2 regions of the Kitasatospora sp. NPDC057936 genome follow, and region 2 is predicted to be linked to the other one. Evidence: riboswitches for the same ligand, from Rfam matches in the RefSeq annotation. Region 2 holds a riboswitch; the other holds the start of a gene.
The links. A riboswitch is a leader RNA that binds a small molecule or an ion and turns the genes downstream of it on or off. The one in region 2 is predicted to bind magnesium.
Positions count from the first base shown of each region.

Region 1: it holds a riboswitch for magnesium, as region 2 does, so the genes downstream of both, ACFVU9_RS01555 (magnesium transporter MgtE N-terminal domain-containing protein) here and ACFVU9_RS31265 (hypothetical protein) in region 2, are expected to answer to the same signal.

Region 1 is NZ_JBHVPD010000002.1:86,380-96,413, reverse strand. It holds gene ACFVU9_RS01565 (ABC transporter ATP-binding protein) at 206-2,137, opposite strand; gene ACFVU9_RS01560 (NRAMP family divalent metal transporter) at 2,576-3,901, opposite strand; gene ACFVU9_RS01555 (magnesium transporter MgtE N-terminal domain-containing protein) at 3,898-5,265, opposite strand; M-box (ykoK) riboswitch at 5,577-5,756, opposite strand; gene ACFVU9_RS01550 (hypothetical protein) at 6,338-7,069, opposite strand; gene ACFVU9_RS01545 (serine/threonine-protein kinase) at 7,236-8,660, shown strand; gene ACFVU9_RS01540 (hypothetical protein) at 8,749-9,306, shown strand; gene ACFVU9_RS01535 (hypothetical protein) at 9,440-9,973, shown strand.
Region 2 is NZ_JBHVPD010000073.1:32,508-42,541, forward strand. It holds gene ACFVU9_RS31260 (alpha/beta hydrolase) at 1-1,091, opposite strand, end outside; M-box (ykoK) riboswitch at 1,290-1,476, shown strand; gene ACFVU9_RS31265 (hypothetical protein) at 1,870-2,142, shown strand; gene ACFVU9_RS31270 (winged helix-turn-helix domain-containing protein) at 2,203-2,706, shown strand; gene ACFVU9_RS31275 (hypothetical protein) at 2,753-3,250, shown strand; gene ACFVU9_RS31280 (glyoxalase) at 3,306-3,725, shown strand; gene ACFVU9_RS31285 (hypothetical protein) at 3,781-4,425, opposite strand; gene ACFVU9_RS31290 (cupredoxin domain-containing protein) at 4,641-5,069, opposite strand; gene ACFVU9_RS31295 (hypothetical protein) at 5,069-5,542, opposite strand; gene ACFVU9_RS31300 (nitrate/nitrite transporter) at 5,664-7,037, opposite strand; gene nirD (nitrite reductase small subunit NirD) at 7,034-7,402, opposite strand; gene nirB (nitrite reductase large subunit NirB) at 7,399-9,984, opposite strand; gene ACFVU9_RS31315 (NAD(P)/FAD-dependent oxidoreductase) at 9,999-10,034, opposite strand, start outside.

The sequences.
Region 1 (10,034 bases), on a different contig from region 2:
CAGCAATCCGTGTGTGGCGCAAGGCCGTCCCGGTAGTCATCGCCGACAACCCTAGTGCGCCGGGCGCTGCCGATCCACTGATCGGGGACGGTCGTCGGATGCCTCCCGGTCGGTGACCACCGACCGTACCGCGGTGCCCGGACGGTACGGAACACCCGTACTGTCCGGGCGGGGAAGACCGCAGGAGTCCGACGGCAGCCGGAAGCTAGCTAATCGTGGATCCCGGGCGTTGGGCGGGCAGGCCGCTGCGTTCGTTCTGGAGGTCCCACAATTCGCGGAAGCGGCCGCCCTTCTCGGCCACCAGCTGGGTGAAGGTGCCCTCCTGGAGGACCTTGCCGTCCTCCAGGACGACGATGCGGTCGGCGACGGCCACGTTCGTGAGCCGGTGCGTGACGAGGACGACCGCCCGCTCCTGCGCGACGGCGCGCAGGTTGCGGAAGATGCGGTGCTCGGCGCGCGGGTCGAGGGCGGCGGTGGGTTCGTCGAGGACCAGGAGGCCGGCCTCGCGGTGGAAGGCGCGGGCGATCGCGAGGCGCTGCCACTGGCCGCCGGAGAGTTCCTCGCCGCCCATCCACTCGACGGCCAGGAGCGTGGACAGGCCCCGGCGGAGCTTGGCGACGACCTCGGCCGCGCCGGAGGCCTCGGCGGCGCGCAGCACGGCGGCGTCGCCGTCGGCGGCGGGCTGGCCGAGGGTGATGTTGTCGCGGCAGGTGAGCGGCCACCGGGCGTAGTCCTGGGGGACGACGGCGACCTGGTGCCACAGGGCGTGCGGGTCGAGGTCGCGAGTGTCGTGGCCGTCCCACCGCACGGATCCGGCGGTGGGCAGGTAGAGGCCGGACAGGAGTTTGGCGAGGGTGGTCTTGCCGGAGCCGTTCTCGCCGACGAGGGCCAGGATCTCGCCGCGTTCGACGTGCAGGTTCACGCCGTCGAGCGCCGTGCGTTCGGAGGAGGGGTAGGCGTAGCGGAGGTCCTCGACGGCGATGCGGCGCGGGGGCTCCGGCACCCGGTCGCCGCGCCGGGGGCGGTGGCCGCCGGCGGTGTCGAGGAAGGTGGACCAGTCGTCGAGGTACATGCCGGTGCGGAACAGGTCGGCGCCGTAGCCGACGATGCCGTGCAGGCTGGTGCCGACCGCGCCGAGCGCGAACACCGCCGCGCCGCCCTGGGGGAGGCCCATGCGGCCGGTGCTGACGAGCCAGAGCATCGCCGCCCACACGAGGGCGGTGCCGAGCCCGGTGGCGGCGGCGCCGAGCACCGAGACGCGGGCGCTCTGCAGTGCGGCCCGGCGGGAGGTGGCGTCGAGGCGGCGGCCGACGTGCTCGTACTTCTCGAGCAGGAAGTCGCCCATGGTGTCGGAGCGGATCTGGTCGGCGTTGCGTTTGACGTGGATGTACCAGCGCAGGTTGGCCATGATCCGGCGGTCGCCGATGGTGGCCCGGTTCGCGAGGAACTGGACCCGGGCGGCGCGCACCGACGCGAAGCCCTGCGGCAGCGCGGCGAGCACCAGCAGCGGGAGCAGGAGGGGGTGGAGGACGGTGAGGACGCCGGCGGCGCCGATGAGCGAGGCGACGGAGGCGATCAGGTTCTGCGCCTCGCCGACGATGTCGACGCACACGTCGGCGCCGCGGTCGGCGGCGTCCAGTTCGTCGTTGTAGCCGGCGGTGTCGTAGGCGGTGAGCTCGGCGGCGACGGTGGCGCGCAGGACGGCCGCCTCGGCCTCGCGGGAGATGCGCGGGGAGAGGTGGATGGTGATGGTGCGGATCGTGATGCCGAGCAGCGAGCGGGCGCCGGCCGCGGCCGCGATCACCAGGATCGACGGCGCGGCGTGCGCGAGCTTGTCACCCACCCGGCCGGGGCCGAACAGGGCGGCGATGGTGCCGGTCGTGGCGAGCAGGCCGGTCGCGCCGAGCACGGCGGAGAGGACCTGGCAGGCGAGGAGCAGGGCGACGGAGAACCGGTCGATGCGCCAGCCGAGGCGGAAGGCGCGGACGACGAGCGTGGGCAGGCGGCGGGCCATCGCGCCGACGCTGATCGCCTCGATGGTCTCGATGCGGCGGCGGTCGGCCAGCCACGTGAGTTCCTCGTCGGCGTCGTCGGGGGCGTTGACGCCGTCGGCGGACCGCTGGGTCGGGGCGCTCATGCTCCCACCTCGCGGGGGTCGTTGAACACCGGGGTAGGGGGATTCACCACAGCTCCTCCAGGCGCGTGAACGGACGTGCGGAGCCGTCGCCGGGCAGCCCAAGTAGAGCCCAAATGGGCAAAGGGACAACGGAGTTGAGGCTGCACGGCGGGCGGCGGAGGTCCGATGATGGTGCTGTTCGAGCCCGTCGTTCAAGCGATTTGCTCCCGGGCGAGCCCGGGTCGAACGGGGTGTTTTCGAGCACCCGGCGGGAGGCCCGTGGAGCGGCGGGAAGCCGGGCGCGCAAGGCGCGGAGACGTCGGCGGGGGAGGTCGGACGGCGCCGCGGACCCGATGCCGGATTCACTCGTTCGGCTGGTCGTGCGGCGCGCGCGGGGGCCCCGAACGCCACCGGGCCTGCCGTCCGTGGACGACAGGCCCGGTGGCGGTTCCCGGTCGGTCAGCCGATGCCGAACCAGCCGAGGACGGTCTGGCCCAGCAGGATCGTCGACATGAGTGCGACGCCGACGACCGCGACGGTGGCCACGACGCGGTAGCGGGGGCTGTTGGCCGCGTCGCCGAGGACGGACCGGCGGTTGGTGAGCACCAGGAGGTAGACCAGCACGATCGGGCTGATCAGGCCCTGGAGCACCTGGGTGCCGATCAGCAGCTGGATGAGGTCCACCGGGGTCAGCGCCACGATGGCGCCGAGCGCGATCTGGGCGGTGAACAGCCCGAGGAACAGCGGCGCGTCGCGGAAGCTGCGCGACACGGAGCGCTCGACGCCCGCGGCCTCGCCGATCGCGTAGCTGGCGGAGAGCGGCACCACGGCGCCGGCCAGGGCGGAGGCGCCCATCAGCCCGAAGGCGAACAGCAGCTCGGCGCCGTGCCCGGCGACCGGCTTGAGCGCCTCGGCGGCCTCGGAGGCGGACTCCAGCGGGCCGGTGCCGCCGATCGCCGAGGCGGTCGCGATGATGATCGTCAGGCTGATCACGCACGCGAACACCGCGCCGAGCACGGCGTCCGCCCGGATCAGCTTGTAGTCGGCCGGCTTGGCACCGCGGTCGACGACGCCGGCCGCCGCGTAGAACTGCATGTACGGGCTGACGGTCGTGCCGATCAGCGCGACGGCCAGCAGGATGAAGTCCTTGCTGGGCTCCAGGTGCGGGACGACCAGGTGCTCGCCGACCTGCCCCCAGTCCGGGTGGCCCATGACCATGGCGACGGGGTAGGCGAAGAACGCCAGCGACATCACCAGGAAGATGCGCTCGGCCCACTTGTACGAGCCGAACAGCACCAGCGACCAGAGCAGGACGGCGGCCGGCGGGATGACCGCCCACTTGGGCACCCCGAGCAGTTCGAAGGCCGCGCCGATCCCGGCGAACTCGCTGACGACCAGCCCGGTGTTGGCCAGCAGCAGGCAGAACACGGCGAGCGCGGTGAGCCGCAGGCTGAACTGCTCGCGGATGAGCGCGCCCAGGCCCTTGCCGGTGTGCGCGCCGAGCCGGACGGCCATCTCCTGCACCATCACCAGGGCGATGGTGACGAGCACCATGAAGAACAGCGTCCCGTAGGTGAACTGGGAGCCGGCGCTGGCGTAGGTGGCGATGCCGGCGGCGTCGTTGCCGGCGTTGGCCGCGACCAGCCCGGGACCGGCCACCATCGCGACGGCGGCGATCCGGCGGAAGCCTCTTCGGCGTCCGGGCGAGGGCGCGGACGACCGCGGCTCGGCCGGCGCGGCCGCGGACGCGTCGGCGCCGGGGCGGGTGTCGAGGTCGCGGGTCACTTGAGGAGCCTCCGGAAGTGCAGGCGCCCGCGCTCGGGGAGCAGCGAGTCGAGGATGTCGTCGGCCAGGACCCGGCCGAGGGGGCGGTCGGTGTCGTCGACCACGAGCAGGGAGGTGGCGCGGGCCGCGACCAGGTGGTGGGCTGCCTCGGCGAGGCGGGTGTCGGGGCGGACGGTCACCGGCGGGCCGAACTGGGCCCGCCAGGCGACCAGGTCGGCGATCACGGTGGTGTCCTCGGCGACGGCGAGGTCGAACAGCGGGATGTCGCCGACCAGGACGCCGTCGTCGTCGAGGACGGTCACCGCGTCGATGTCGGTGCGGTGTTCGGCCTGCGCGGCGAGTTCGGCCCGCACCTCGCCGACGGTCTGGGCGGACTCGGCGGTGACGAGCAGGGTGGTCATCGCGCCGCCGGCCGTGCCCTCGCGGTGGGTGAGCAGGGAGCGCAGCTCGGCGGCCTCGGGCTCGGGCATCCGGGCCAGCAGGTTCTCGCGCTCGCCCGGGTTGAGGTCGCGCAGGGCGTCGGCGGCTTCGTCCGGCTCCATCTCGTCGACCAGCCGGGCGGCGTGCTCGGGCGGCGCCTCGCGCAGGAGGTTCTCCAGCTCGGCGGGCTCCATCTCCTCCAGGGCGTCCGCCGCGTGCTCCGGCTCCAGCCAGCCGAGCAGCTGCTGGCGCTCGTGGCGGCCGAGGTCCTCCAGGATGTCGGCGAGGTCGGCCGGGCGCAGCCGGTGCAGCGCGGAGCGGGAGGCGCGCAGCCGCACCTCGGCGGGGCCGTGGGTGGCCTGCTCGCCGAAGGGGGCGACGGACTGCCAGTCCAGGACGCCGTCCGGGGTGGGGCGGATCTGCCAGCGGCGCGGGCCGAGGCGGCGCAGGAGGGTGGGCAGCGAGACGTCGACGCCGACCAGGACGGTGCGGGCGGCGAGCGGGGCGAGGTAGAGGTCGGCGGCGCGGGTGACCTGGACGCCGTCGACGTCGACGAGCTGGTGGTCCATCACGTCACGGGCGAGCAGCACCTCGCCGGGCCTGCGGTTGAACTCGCGCAGGTCGACGCGGGAGGTGCGCAGCCGCACTCCGCAGGTGTGGATCCGCTCGACGGCGGTCGCCGCGATGAACGCGCGGCGCCGGCCTATGCGGATGATCAGGCCGGTGACGGGCGGGTAGGGCTCCGGCCCGTAGAGGCGGGCGACGACGTCGACGACGCGGCCCACCTCCTCGCCGGCCTGGTTGGTGACCGGGCCGCCGACCAGCCCGGCGAGCGAGACGAGCGACGAGCGGACGGCCTTGGTGACGGTGGTGCGGCGCTCGGCTTCGACCGTGCGGTCGCGAAGGCGCGCCGTGGCGGACGAGAACAGCGTGGTGGTGGCCATGGAGAAACCCCCCTTGCCCCGGCAGGACGGGACATCGGGCCGCCCGGTGGCATGGCGCTGCCAACCTTGACCGCAGGGCTCACCGGGCGCGCGCAGGGGCCTCCCGCGTCACGTGGACGCGAGGGGGGAAGCGGAGCGGACCCGGCAGGTCAGGGAAGGAGGAGCCGCCTGGAGCAGCGGAAGAAGGACGGCGGGAACGAAACGGTGAAGGGCCGACTATGGCCAGGACTTCCGTCCATCACGCCCCCTCCCGATCTCGGCCGCGATCCGGCGCCGCGGCGGCATGGCAGGGCGGACGGACGTCACCGCCCGATGCACCCCAACTCGTCAGAGCTTTGGCACTCCACGGCGTGTCCCCGGCCGGTTCGGGCGGGGAAGCCACTTGGGGTCACCCCTTGGGCCGGGGAGACCTGTCCTGATCCGGAGCGTCTCTCGACGGGTGGGATCAGTGGCCTGTGTCCGTGAAGACGCCTCACCGAACGAGGTGTCTTTTCGAATCCTTGACAGGATAGGGCCTTGCCATCCCTCCGGCATAACCCTTGACCTGAGCTTGACCCCGCCCCGACCAGCGGGGGAGCCGCCGGGCGCGCGTCGGGGCGCGCGCGAGCGGAGGCGTACGCGGGGGCCGGGAAGGCGAGAGGACCCGGGAGCGTAGCCTGCTCCCGGGCCCCTGTGTGCCGCCCAATTGCTCACACCGGCACGTTTAAGGGCCGCGGATCAGATTGAAACCGACGCGTTCTGCCGTTGAACTACCGTGCCACGGAGCGGCACAGGCAGGACTTGAACCTGCATTCGTCGATGTTCGTCCGCACCCGGTCGATCCGGTGTTCGGCGGCGAATGCTGAGACTGGAGCGAGAGTCTGAGTTTGACGGGGCCCGCCTCTGCCTGGCTTGGGCTACCCCGGCCGGTGGTGCCGGGGGGAGGATTTGAACCTCCACTGTGACCCCTGGGTCAGCTTCAACATCAGTGTCAGCTTTTTCGCACCGCGCGAGCGCCCCCATCCGGTCTCCCGGAGGGTTCTCGGCGCCGTTCGGTGCACCCGCCCGGCTCCCCGGACGGGTGATCAGGAGGCTACCTGAACAGGTAGCCGAAGACGGCGTCGCCCACGCGCTGGTCGGTGACCTCCACGGCGTTGGCCTCCTCGCGGGCGAACTTGACCGCCTGCTGGAGCTTCTCCACCCGTTCGGCGAGCTCGTTCACGCGCCGGGCGGGCAGGGCGCCGGAGAACTTGACGGTCGTCCAGTACCCGACCGGGACGTCCTCGTAGTAGACCTCGACCTGGGCCGGGTGCTTCTCGGTGGCCTCGGCCTTGACGTGGTTGCGCGGCACCTTCTTGGTCCGGATGGTGCGCACCGGTTCGGTCTTCCACGAGTCGGTGGACGGGTCGAGGTTCCACGACTCGGAGGCGTCCAGCACCGGGAGCTTGCGCACGAAGGTGAACAGGTCGGTGAGCTGCTTCTCCAGGAAGAGCAGGTACGGGACGGGCACCTGGGCGAGCAGCACCTGGCCGTCCACCACCACGTCGGCGCGGGCACCGAGGTTGGCCCAGTCCTTGGTGGCCGTCACGTCGAACAGCCGGGTGAGGGTCGTCGAGGTGGACCGCAGGATGTCCTCGGCCTTGAGCTGCACCCGGGTCGACTCCGGCGGCAGCTGCTCGCCCTCCTCGTCCTTGGGCTGGTAGGTGCGGGAGATCCCGGCCAGCAGCGCGGGCTTCTGCAGGTCCTGGTGGGCCTGGGTCAGCTCCTGGAAGGACTTGGACTTGACGCCTTTTTCGACGGCGATGATCTGGTTCAGCTTTGCCACGTCGAGGACGCTAGCAGTCCCGAACTGGTGCGCGATACCCAATTTATGACCAAGCGGCTTCCCGCGGACCGGGCCGTGCCGGCGGGCCCGGACGGATAGGCCCGGACCGACGGGTCTGTACCGCGGCGTGTCCGGGGACAGCGGCACGCCACTAAGGTATGGGCCCGTGACAGCATCGAACGGGGCAGTCGTCGGGGGTCGGTACCGGCTCCACGACCTCATCGGGCAGGGCGGCATGGGCCGCGTGTGGCGGGGGCGCGACGAGACCCTCGGGCGGGACGTCGCCGTGAAGGAGGTGCTCCTGCCGGCCGGCGTCGACGACGAGCACCGCGAGCAGCTCCTCCAGCGCACGCTGCGCGAAGCGCTCGCCGCCGCGCGGCTCAACCACCCGGGCATCATCACCGTGCACGACGTGGTCGAGCACGAGGGCGCGCCCGTGATCGTCATGGAGTACGTGACCGGCGCCTCGCTCGCCGCGCTGCTCGGCCGGGACGGCGCGCTGCCGACGCGGCGGGTGGCCGAGATCGGCGTCGCGATGCTCAAGGCGCTCCAGCAGGCGCACGCGGCGGGGATCGTCCACCGCGATCTCAAGCCGGACAACGTCCTGCTGATGGACGAGCGCGTCATCCTCACCGACTTCGGCATCGCGCACATGGCCGACGCGACGACCGCGCTCACCCGGACCGGCGCCGTCATCGGCACTCCCGCCTACATGGCCCCCGAGCAGTTGGAGGGCAAACCGCCGACGCCCGCCAACGACCTGTGGTCGCTCGGCGCGACGCTGTACGCGGCCGTGGAGGGCCAAGCGCCGTTCCACGCCGACACGTTCAGCGCGCTGTGCATCGCCGTCGTCACCCAGCCGCCGCGTCCGACCCAGCGGGCCGGTGCCCTCGCGCCGGTGCTCGCCGGGCTGCTCACCAAGGACCCGGCGCAGCGGCTGACGGCCGAACAGGCCATCGCGGCGCTGGAGTCGGTGATCCGGGGTGAGCCGGCCCCGGTCGTCCCGCCGCCGACCCGGGTCGACGCGCCGCCGCAGCCGCCGCAGCCGCCGGGCTTCGGGCCGGCCCTGGGCTACCCGCCGCCGTCCGGGGAGCCGCTGCGGTCGGTGCTCGGCACGTTCCCGCACCAAACGCCGACGCCCGACGGCGGCTTCGCGCCGCACCAGCAGACCGCGCCCCATTCGCCAGGTGCCGACGGGGTCCTCGCTGCTCCCCGGGGCAATCCGGTCGTGGCCCGGCTGGTGCAGTTCGGCGGCACCATGGCGGTGCTCTGGGCCCTCGGCCTGGCGGCGCCGTGGAACTTCGTGGGGCAGTTCTCGCCCTCCTACTACCTGCCCTTGATCGTGGCCACGGCCGTGTTCTCGCTCGTGCACGCGCTGCCCCGGCCTCGCTTCCACCCCGGGCTGGTGTGGGCCCTCTTCCTCGTCCTCGACGTGGCGCTGTTCTACGGGAACACGTACATCGAATCCCAGGGGTTCCGGGGCATGCTCGGCTACAGCCGGGCCCCGGACATGCTCCTGCTGAACGCGCTGATCGTCGCCACCGCCGGCTGGCTCCTCTGGTGGAAGGCCCCCGGCAGCCGTCGCTCCTGACGCCGGGCCGGGGCCGGACCGAGGCTGGACCGGACGAAGATCATCCGGGCGTAGGCTCTTCGCGGACGACAAGGCAAGAGAGGCAGACATGGGCCAGAAGATCATCCGGTTCTCGGACCTGACCGGCGAGCACGTGGAGAACGACGACGACCTGGTGCGCATCGTGGTCCACCGGCACCCCGGTCTGACGGACGGGCCGGTCGAGATCGAGGCGCTCGCAGGTGAGCTGGTGGCGGTGGAGGAGCTGGCGCTCGACCTGGTGACGATCGAGCTCCACCTCCCGGGCTCGGACGAGCCCCGGACGGTCGTCATGGAGGCCGGGGCGTTCGACCGGCTGGCCTCGGCGGCGCCGATGGCCGAGGTGCTGCGCGGCGCCAAGCCGGTCGCCCGGTCCGTCCCGAGCCAGAGCGCGGCGTCGCTCGCCGTCAAGGAGAAGGTCAACTACGCGAGCCTGGAGAACGCCGGCCGCCCGCACAAGGGCCGTACGACCGACGCCGAGAAGCAGGTCGTCCAGGAGCACCTGGAGGAGATCAACGAGCGCCTCGCCACTGAGGGCGTCCGGACGATCGACCTGGCCAACTCGGAGCACGTCAGCCGCTACGGCCTGGAAGCCCTGGCCCGGGCGATCGGCGTGACCCAGGACTGACGGCGGTGCGGTGGGGCCCCGGGTGCGAGGACGGCGTCCGGGGCCCCTGTCGTTGCCCTCCGGTTCAGCCGTGAGGGTGACGGGTGCCGTTCGGCTCGCGTCGTGGACTCGGGGGCGGACGGTGGCCCCTAGCGTGACCGGTGACCGGGGGATCCATGGAGCGCGAGAGGTGCGGTTGATGCTGCGTAGGTTGGCAGTTGCGGCGGTGGTGTGCGGTGCGGTGGCCGGGATGCTCGGTGCGGCGGGCCCGGTGGAACGGCCGAGGCTCGCCCCGGGGTCCATTGTGGTGATCCAGGAGGACCCCGACGCGGCGGCACCGGGGGGCATGACGACGGTGCACGGGATCGTCGCCAACGAGACGGCGAAGGCCGCGCCGGCGCTCGTCGTCAAAATCACGATGCCGCCCGGGGCAGTCCCGGAGGAGCCCTTCTTCCCGAGGACGTGCAAGCGGCACAAGAGCGACAAGATCTGGACGGTGACCTGCACGTTCGAGGCAGGCCTGGAGTCGGAGCGGACGGCGACCGCGCTCGTGCCGGTGCGGATCCCGAATGACGCCTCGGAGCCGCTGACCGGTGGGCGGGTGTCGGTCACGAGCCCCGACGACCCGAGCGTGAACAGCTCGGAGCCGTTCACCATCCAGGTCGCCTTTGACGAGCCGACCGGCTGACCGGCTGACCGGCCGACCGGCTGGGCCCGGTGCGGCCCGGCCGGTACGTGTGGCCGTCGGG
Region 2 (10,034 bases):
GGACGGGCCGCCGCCGCGAAGGCCGACGAGTCCGCGTACGTGCTCCCGTCCTCCTTGCTGTCCGCGAGCAGCGCCGACAGCGACGGCATCGGCAGGTGCGCGAGGCGCCACGTGAGGTCGGCCTCGTCGCGGCGCTGCGCGCTGCCGCCGAAGAGGTCCCCGGTCGTGATGTCGTCCGCCGCCTTGAAGTAGCCGGAGAGCGAGACCACGGCCGGGAAGGTCTGCGGGTGCACCATGCCGAGCTTGAGCGCGCAGTAGCCGCCCGTCGAGTCGCCGATCACGCCGAGGCTCCCGGTGCCGTCCAGGACCCGGTAGGAGGCGCGCAGGTCGGCCGGGACGTCCGTCGTGTAGTACGACTGCGCCTGCGGGCCGTTCGGGACGTCCTCGCACTCGCTGTCCCGGGGCATCGACGGCGACGGGCGCATCAGCACGAGCACGGCCGGCCGCATCGCGCCCTTCCGCAGCAGGTCGAGCTCGTACGCCGGGTAGCGCAGCTTGGTGACGAGGTTGGCGGCGTCGCCGGGGAAGCCGGTCATCACGAGCAGCGCGGGGAACTGCCGGTGCTCGCCGCCCGGCTGGAAGTACTGCGGCGGCAGGTAGACGTAACCGTCGGTGCTCAGACCGGTCGTCCCGCCGGGGATGCGGACCTTGTCGAGCCGCCCGATCTGCGCCGGGTCGCGGCTGCCCGCCGGGGCGCCGGTGATGTCCGCCGTGCCGAGCACCTGGATCCCGGCGGGCGAGCGGGCGGGCCCGGTGCCGGTCGTCCCGGCGCCGCTGGTCCCCGTACCGCTCGCCCCCGCACCGCTCGTCCCCGTAGCGCTCGGGGTGGCTCCGGCGCCCTGGATCACGGCCGCCCCGCGATCGTGCCCCAGCAGGTCGGACCAGCTGCTGTAGAAGACGAAGTAGTCGTTCACCGCGAGCCCCAGCGTGGCGACCAGCGCCAGCTGCGTGAGCACGATCGTGCCGAGCCGCAGGAACATCGCCGGCCAGCTCCGGACGGCCAACTTCGGCCACACCCACAGCGTGCCGAGCACCGTGGCCACGGTGAACAGCGCCGTCAGCGCGAGCAGCTTGTGACTGGTGAGTCCCATGGTCCGGCCTCCCCTACCACTGTGGACCACCGGTCCCGGATCCACAGCGCCTCCCACCCACCGTAATCGGATGGCACCCGAACGTCATGCGCTCCGGGGAGGGCGTTCGTACCGGGAGTTCGCCGGGAGTTCGTGTCAGAAGTTCGACAAAGGTGTCGAGGATCGCCCGGTTCCGGGCTATGCTTTCGGGTGTTTGAAAAGGCACCTCGTTCGGTGAGGCGTCTTCACGGACACAGGCCACTGACCCGACGACGTCGAGAGACGCCCAGGTTCAGGACAGATCTTCCCGACCTAAGGGTTGATCCCAAGTGGCTTCCCCGCAGTGCCCGTTGCGGCCGGGGATTACGCCGTGAAGTGCCAAAGCTCTGACGAGTTGGGGTGAGCCGGCGGCCCGGGGGGCAGGTTGGCGAGCTCCTGCCGAGTCGATGAACGCACCGCCCGTGGTGCGTCCGACCGGAAGGAGGCGATCGCATGGACAGCAGTAGTAGTAGTCCGGGCCACAGTCGGCCCCGTTCCCGCATGCCCGAGCACGCCTCCGGCAGACGCTGAACCCCCTTATCCCACCGTGCTTCTGACGTTTCGTCAGCGCATGCGCACACCACCGTGCCCGCGCGGCCCCGCATCGGACGGCCGCCCCGGGTCGCGGTGCCGTGCCCGCAGGGGGTCACCGTCGCACGCCGCCAGGCGGGCCCGCGCGTCAACCCGCCAACCCCACGCCACGCCCGGCCGGGGCATGCCCTCGCACGCCCGCCGACCGTTGAACCCGAGGTGAGTCGCCATGTCCGTCGCCGCTTTCTTCCACCCCACCACCACCCGGACCGTTCCGCCCCGCGGCCTGCGCGCCGCCCTCGCCGGCGTCCTCGGCCGGATCGCCGCGGGCCCCATCGCCGCGGGCTCGATCACCGCGGGCCCGATCGACGACACCGTGCTCCGGGCCATCGGTTCGCAGGCCCCGGCCGGGCCGCCGATGCGCCTGCGGGCCCGCTGGGAGGCCGTCACCGCCGCCGACGGGACGGCAGGGCTGTGCGCCCGCTGGCACGCCGAGAGCTGACCGCCCGTCCGCCCCTGCCACCCACTCCACCAGCAGAATCACGCCGAAGGAAGTCCCGTCATGGCCGTCCGCTACCCCCGGCTCGACGTCATCTTCTCCGACCACCGGGCCGCCCTCCGCGCCGTCACGACGGCGAGCGCCCCCGCGGCCAAGGCCGCCCCCGCCGTTCCCGCCGCCCCCGCCGAGCGCGTCCCCGCACAGGCCGGTTCCGTCCGGGCCGCCACCGTCCGGGCCATCCGCCCGCAGGCCGGGGACGACACCCCGCCGAACGGGCTGGCGATCGACCCCGAGCAGCGCGTCGCCACCGTGAACGGCCGCGAAGTCGACCTCACCTTCATGGAGTTCGAGCTGCTCGCCCACCTGGTCGCCAACCCCCTGCGGGTGCACAGCCGCCGCCAGCTGATGGAGAGCGTGTGGGGCCGCCCCGACAACGGCGACACCCGCACCATCTCCACCCACATCGCCCGGATACGCCGCAAGCTCGGCCCCGGGCACCGGCCCACCCTCGCGACCGTCCGCCAGGTCGGCTACAAGTACGACCCCCGGCTGGCCGCCGCGGCCTGACCCATTTCGCCAACTCACCGTCACCACGGCCACGATGAGGTTTCCGATGACTCCCGGCAAGCTGCTCCCGCGGCGCGGCGAGGCGGCGGGGCTGCTCGTCGTCCTGACGCTGCTCGTCCTCGAAGGCCTCGCGCTGAACGAGGCCTCGGACCCGGACCGGCCGGTGATCGGCGCCGCCCTCATCGGGTCCGCCGCCACCGGTCTGCTGCTCGTCGGCGTGCTGCTCGTCGGCCGCCGCCTGGCGGCCCGGCGGAGGCTCCCGCTGCCTCCGCCGGGCCCGGACGGCCCCGTCTACAGCACCCGCGCCCTGGAGGGCTTCCCGATGGAGGCCGTCCGCCCGCTGCTGCTCACCGAGGACGGGCCGCAGCTCAACCAGCTCTACGCGGCCTGGGTGCTCGCCCTCGGCGGTCACACCGCGCCGTGGATCGCCCGCCGACTGGACCTGCCCGTCCCGACCGTCCGGATCCTCGTGGACGCCGTCCGCGAGCGGCGCCGGGGACCGCATCGGCCCGGCGCCAACCCGCCTCCGTCCCAGCACCGTTGACGACCACACCCGCCAACTCCCGCCCCCTGCACCGCACCACGAGAGGAACCCTTCGGTGATCACCGCCCTGGACCACGTCCAACTCGCCGCCCCACCCGGCAGCGAGGCCATGCTGCGCGCCTTCTACGGCGACATCCTGCAGATGGCCGAGCTCCCCCGCCCGGCCTCGCTCGCCGCACGCGGCGGGTGCTGGTTCGCCGCCGACGGTGGCCGCGTCCGGCTCTACCTGGGCATCGAGGACGCCTTCCGGCCGACCGCCAAGGCCCACCCCGGCCTGGTCGTCGACGAGATCGACGCCTTCGCGAGCCGGCTGGAGAGCTCCGGCGCGCTGGTCGTGTGGGACACCTCGCTGCCGCCGAACCGCCGCTTCTACACCCAGGATCCGGTCGGCAACCTGCTGGAGTTCGTCGAACAGCAGCCCGCGCCCACCCCTGCACAGCCGACCGGATCATCCAAGGAGCCTTCGTACCGGTGAAGGCAACCAGGCGAAACCGCAGGCTCCTTGAGGTCTCCTTGCCCGTATCCGGCTTCTACACCCGCGACCCGGGCGCGGCGGTGGCCCCGCCGCGCCCGGCGTTCGCCTGGGCGACCAGGTACGGCACCATCCCGCGCTCCGCCAGCGCCGTCCGCCAGGCGTCCCGCGCGAGCGCCAACTCGCCCGGGGCCCCGGCGTCCCCGCCCTCGGCCGCCCGCGAGCGCGAGGCCGCGGCGGCCAGCCCGATCCCGCCCGCCAGCGCACTCACCAGCGCCACCCCGGCCGCGACCCACCCGGCACCGACCAGCGCCCCGCCCAGCACCTCCGAGTCGTCGGCCAGCCCGAGCGCGTAGCCGAGCAGCAGGAAGATCCCGGCCGCGGCCCCGGAGACGAGCGGCACGATCACCGCCAGCACCCCCAGCCACCCCGAGGCCCGCTCCGGCGCAGGCGCGTCCACCGGCAGCCGCGCCTCCGCGTCGGCGTCCGCCCGCAACCCCGCGTACCGCTCGTACTCGGGCGCGGCGGCGGCCAGCACGTACTCCGCGTTGTCCCGCGCACACCGCCGCAACCGCTCGACCCCGTGCGCCTGCTCCCCCCTCGCGCGCAGCGCGGCCTGCACCGCCGCCCCCGCGAGCGCCCTGCTGAGCACCGTCTCGAAGTCGGCCCGGTCCTGCTGAGGTAGCCGGAGCGGTCTGTCCATGGTTCAACCCCGTTCGCTGTTCGCGTCGCCCCCGCCTTGGCGCCTGCTTTACCAGCTCTTAGTTCTACAGCACTGTAGAGCATGGGGTGCAAAGGGAGCAGCAGTCGTGACCAGTGAACTTGCGGCTACGGAGCGGGATCGGCCATGGGCACACGCCGCGGTCCGGCCCGGCCGGATCCGTCGTCCCGTCGAACGGCGGGGACTCCACGACGGGCCTAACCCACCGTCAGGATGCCCCGCATGAAGTGGTGGAACGTGCACTGGTACGAGTACGCGCCGCGCTGCGCCGGTGCCTTGAAGGTGGCCGAGGCGCCCGGGGCGATGGGGGCCGTGTCGAACGTGCGGTCCTGGGCGGTGAGGGTGTGCTCGACCGTGTCGGCGTTCACCACCGTGACGGTGCCGCCGGGGCGGACGGTGAAGTTCGCGGGCTGGAACAGGAAGTTCCCGATCGTCACCGTCACCGCCGTCGGGCCGCTGGGGGCCGCCGTCGTGGGGAGCCGTGGCGCGGCGGGTGCGGTGGTGGGGCCGCTGTCCTCCGGCGCCGAGCCGATGTAGGCGCTGAGGCATCCGGTGAGGGATGCGCTCAGGCCGGCGGCGAGGAGGAGGGCGCCGCCGGCCCGGGCGAGCCGGGTCGGCGGGCGCATCAGCCGGTTGCGGCGGGGGTGGGGGTGGCGAGCCGGATCCGGCGGGCGTCGGCCGAGGCCGGCGGGGCGGAGCCGAGGTTGGAGACCGTGGCGGTCAGGACGGCGTCCACGTCGGGGATCCAGTTGGTGGTCTTGGACGACACGATGAGCTGGCGATGCTGCTCCGTCCCGTCGCACTGGATGTCCGTGTCGGCCGTGCGGGTGGAGCCGAAGGCCTTCGTGGCGGCGTCCTCCGGGTCCTGCTGCTCCACCGTGACGGTCAGCGACCTGGCCTCGGCGGCCACCCCGCACACGTATGTGACGTCGACCCGGACCTTGCCCGGGATCTTCTGGTCGATCCGCGCGCCGTCGATGGTGACCGACGTCGTCGGCTGATCGGGGCCCGCATCGGCCACTGCGGGCACTGCGGGTACTGCCAGGCCGCTGAGGGCCGTGGTGAGGACCGTCAGGATGATCCACCGCTGCACTGCCAACCTCCCGGGGGCTAGGACGAGCTGCGGCCGACGCTAATCGCCCGCCCCCGGCCCCGCGCGCCGGGCGGCCCGAACGGCTCACGCCCCCCGGCACGCGCCGCCCCGGCGCCCGTCACCGGCCTCAGGCCGCCTGCCGCACCAGCCCGGCCCGCGCGCCCGGCCGCAGCCAGACGACCCAGGTGAGCGCCGAGCACGCCAGGTAGGCCCCCAGGAAGCCCACGTAGGCGGCGTCCCCGTTGTGGCTGGCCTGGAAGGACTGCCGGAAGGCGAGGTTCACGATCACCCCGCCGAACGCCCCGATCGCACCCGCGAGCCCGATGAGCGCGGCCGAGCGCCGCCGTGCGTCGGTCTCCGCCGCCGCGGGGTCGGCGCCCGCGGCGACGGCGGCGCGGGCCCGGCCCTGGTAGTGCGCGGGGATCATCTTGTACGTCGAGCCGTTGCCGATCCCGCTGAGGACGAACAGCGCGACGAACCCGGCCAGGAACAGCGGCAGCGAGCCCGCCCGGGAGGCGGCGAGCACGACGGCCGTCCCGGCGCCCATGGCCGCGAACGTCGCGAGCGTGACGCGCGCGCCGCCCCAGCGGTCGGCGAGCCGTCCGCCGACGGGCCGCAGGAGCGAGCCGAGCAGCGGCCCGAGGAAGGTGAGCGCGGCGGCCTTGACCGGGGTGTCGAAGCGGTCGTGGAACTGCACCTGGAGCACCTGCCCGAAGGCGAAGCCGAACCCGATGAACGAGCCGAACGTGCCGATGTACAGCGCGGACACGGCCCAGCCGTACGGGTCCCGGGCCACCTCGCGCAGCGCCCGCCCCTCCTTGGCACCGGCGGACGACGCCGGCAGGTTGTCCATCCTCCACCAGGCCCCCGCCGCCGCGAGCACGATCAGCGGCAGGTAGATCAGCGGCAGCAGCCGCGGGTGGGCCGCGCCCGCCGTGGCGAGGACGAGCAGCCCGAGCAGCTGCACGGCCGGCACGCCGAGATTGCCGCCGCCCGCGTTGATGCCGAGCGCCCAGCCCTTGAGCCGGTGCGGGTAGAAGGCGTTGATGTTGGCCATGGACGAGGCGAAGTTGCCGCCGCCGACGCCGGCCACGCAGGCCACCGCGAGCAGCGTCCCGTACGAGACGCCGGGCTTCAGGACGAGGGCGGCGAGCACGGTCGGCACGAGCAGCAGCAGGGCGCTGATCACCGTCCAGTTCCGTCCGCCGAACCGCGCGACGGCGAAGGTGTACGGCAGGCGCAGCAGCGCGCCGAGCGCGGTCGGGAGCGCGGTGAGCGTGAACTTGCCCGCCGTGTCGATGTGGTACTGGGGCCCGAGGAAGAGCACGAGCACCGACCACAGGCTCCACACCGAGAAGCCGATGTGCTCGGAGAGGACGGAGAAGACGAGGTTGCGCCGGGCGATGCGGGCGCCGGCCCGCTGCCAGAACTCCTCGTCCTCCGGGTCCCAGCCGCGCAGTTCGGCGGGTCCGGCCGTACCGGCCTCGACGACTGTCGTCACTTCGCACCTCCGGAGACCCGGACGGGCCAGACCTTCAGGACGGCCGGGCGGCCGTCGGGGGCGGTGTCCTCGTCGAGGCAGCGGCCGTCGGTGAGGTCGAAGACCTGCTTGTACATCGGCGAGGCGAGGGTGGGGCGGTCGCCGCGGCTGCCGAGCAGGCCGCGGGAGAGCACCTGGGCGCCGCTGAACGGGTCGAGGTTGTCGACGGCGTACAGCTTCCCGGCGCGGTCGACGAACAGCGCGACCTGGTGCGCCTCGGAGAGCAGGACGGCCCTGCCGCGGCCGGGCTGCAGGTCGTCGAGGGTGCAGACGGCGTGCCAGCGGGTGCCGTCGTGGATCTGAACGTCGTGGATCTGAACGGTCACGGGGTGAGCACCTCCAGTCGGGCCCCGGCGATGAGGACCGGGGATTCGAGGGTGTGTCCGTCCTCGCCCGGGCGGGCGGGGCGGATCTGGCCGCGTTCGGGGACGAAGGTCACGGCCGGGTCGGGGGTTCCGGGGGCGTTGACGAAGGAGGAGAAGCGCCGCAGCCGGTCGGGGTCGGCCAGGGTCTCGGCCCATTCGTCCTGGTAGCCGCCTATGTGACGGGCCATCAGTTCGTCGAGCTCGGCGGCGATGCCGAGCGAGTCGTCGAGGACGACGGCCCGCAGGTGGTCGAGGCCGCCCTCCAGGCGCTCCAGCCAGACCGAGGTGCGTTCGAGGCGGTCGGCGGTGCGGATGTAGAACATCAGGAAGCGGTCGATGGTGCGGATGAGCGTCTCGCGGTCGAGGTCGGCGGCGAGCAGGTCGGCGTGCCGGGGCGTCATGCCGCCGTTGCCGCCGACGTAGAGGTTCCAGCCGGCCGAGGTGGCGATGATGCCGAAGTCCTTGCTCTGCGCCTCGGCGCACTCGCGGGCGCAGCCGGAGACGGCCGACTTGAGCTTGTGCGGGGAGCGCAACCCCCGGTAGCGGAGCTCCAGTTCGATGGCGAGCGTGGTGGAGTCCTGGACGCCGTAGCGGCACCAGGTCTCGCCGACGCAGGACTTCACGGTGCGCAGCGACTTGCCGTAGGCGTGGCCGGACTCGAAGCCGGCGTCGACCAGTTTGCGCCAGATCACCGGGAGTTGGTCGACGGTGGCGCCGAACATGTCGATCCGCTGGCCGCCGGTGAGCTTGGTGTAGAGGCCGTGGTCGCGGGCGATCTCGCCGATCGCGATGAGGCCCTCGGGGGTGATCTCGCCGCCGGGTACGCGCGGGACGACCGAGTAGGAGCCGTTGCGCTGGATGTTGGCGAGGAAGTGGTCGTTGGAGTCCTGGAGGGCGCCCTGTTCGCCGTCGAGGATGTGGCCGTTGCCGAGGCTGGCCAGGATGGAGGCGACGGTGGGCTTGCAGACCTCGCAGCCCTCGCCGCTGCCGTGCCGGTCGAGCAGGTCGGAGAAGCTCCCGATCCCCGTCACGCGGACGATCTCGTACAACTCGGCACGGGTGTGGGCGAAGTGCTCGCACAGGCCCTTGTCGGTGCTGACGCCGGCCGCCTCCAGCTCCTCGGTGACGACGGTGCCGAGCATCTTGACGCAGCTGCCGCAGCCGGTGCCGGCCCGGGTGCACTTCTTGACGGCGGCGACGCTGTCGCAGCCCTGGTCGCGGACGGCGGCGCGGACGGCGCCCTGGGTGACGTTGTGGCAGGAGCAGAGCACCGCGTCGTCGGGCAGGGCGACCGGTCCGGCGTTCGCGAACCCGGCGGGCAGCACGAGCTGTTCGGCCGGGACGGTGAGCGGCTTGCCGGCTACCGCGAGCGGGCGCAGCGTGCCGTAGGCGTCGGTGTCGCCGACCAGGACGCCGCCGAGCAGGGCGCCGTCCCGGCCGATGACGAGCTTGCGGTAGACGCCGCCGCGACTGTCGCTGTAGAGCACGTCGAGCGCGCCCTCGGCGGTGCCGTGCGGGTCGCCGAAGCTGGCGACGTCGACGCCGAGGAGCTTGAGCTTGGTGGAGGTGTCGGCGCCGGTGAAGCCCTCGCCGGGCAGGTCGGCCAGCGTCCGTGCCGCCGTCTCGGCCATCTGGTAGCCGGGCGCGACGAGGCCGTAGACGCGGCCGTCGGCGGCCTGGGCGCACTCGCCGATGGCGAGGACCGCCGGGTCGGCGGTGCGGCAGCGCTCGTCGACGACGACGCCGCCGCGGGCGCCGACCGGCAGGTCGCAGTCGCGGGCGAGCTGGTCGCGGGCGCGCACGCCGGCCGAGAACACCACGAGGTCGGCGGCGAGTTCGCGGCCGTCGGAGAGCGCGAGCCCGGTGACCCGGCCGTCCTCGCCGGTGACGACGCCGCTCGCGCCGGCGCCGGTGTGCACCGTCACGCCGAGGTCCTCGATCTTGCGGCGGAGCACGGCGCCGCCGCCGTCGTCGACCTGGACGGCCATCAGGCGGGGCGCGAACTCGACGACGTGGGTGGTCAGTCCGCCGGCCCGCAGTGCGCCGGCGGCCTCCAGGCCGAGCAGCCCGCCGCCGACGACGACGCCGGTGGCGGCCTTCTCCGCGTCCGAGCGGATGGCGTCGACGTCCTCGATGGTGCGGTAGACGTGGCAGCCGGGCGCGTCCTTGCCGGGCACCGGCGGGACGAACGGGACGGACCCGGTGGCCAGCACGAGGGCGTCGTAGCGGACTTCGGCGCCCGATCGGGTGCGCACCAGGCGCGCCGCCCGGTCGATCGCGGTGGCCGGGTCGCCGAGGCGCAGGTCGATGCCGTGCTCGGCGGGGAAGCCGGGCGGGCACAGCGAGAGGTCCTCGGCGGTGCGGCCGTCGAACAGTGCGCTCAGGTGGACCCGGTCGTACGCGGGCCGGGGCTCCTCCGCGAGCACGGTGATCCGCCAGCCGCGGGCGGCGGGCAGCGCGGTGAAGGCCTCCAGGAAGCGCTGGCCGACCATGCCGTGGCCGACCAGGACGAGGTCACGGCTGCTGCGGTGGTCGGGCGTCATCCCATTGCTTATGGTCATCGCGGTTCTCCTCGGGTGAGCAGGTGCAGGGG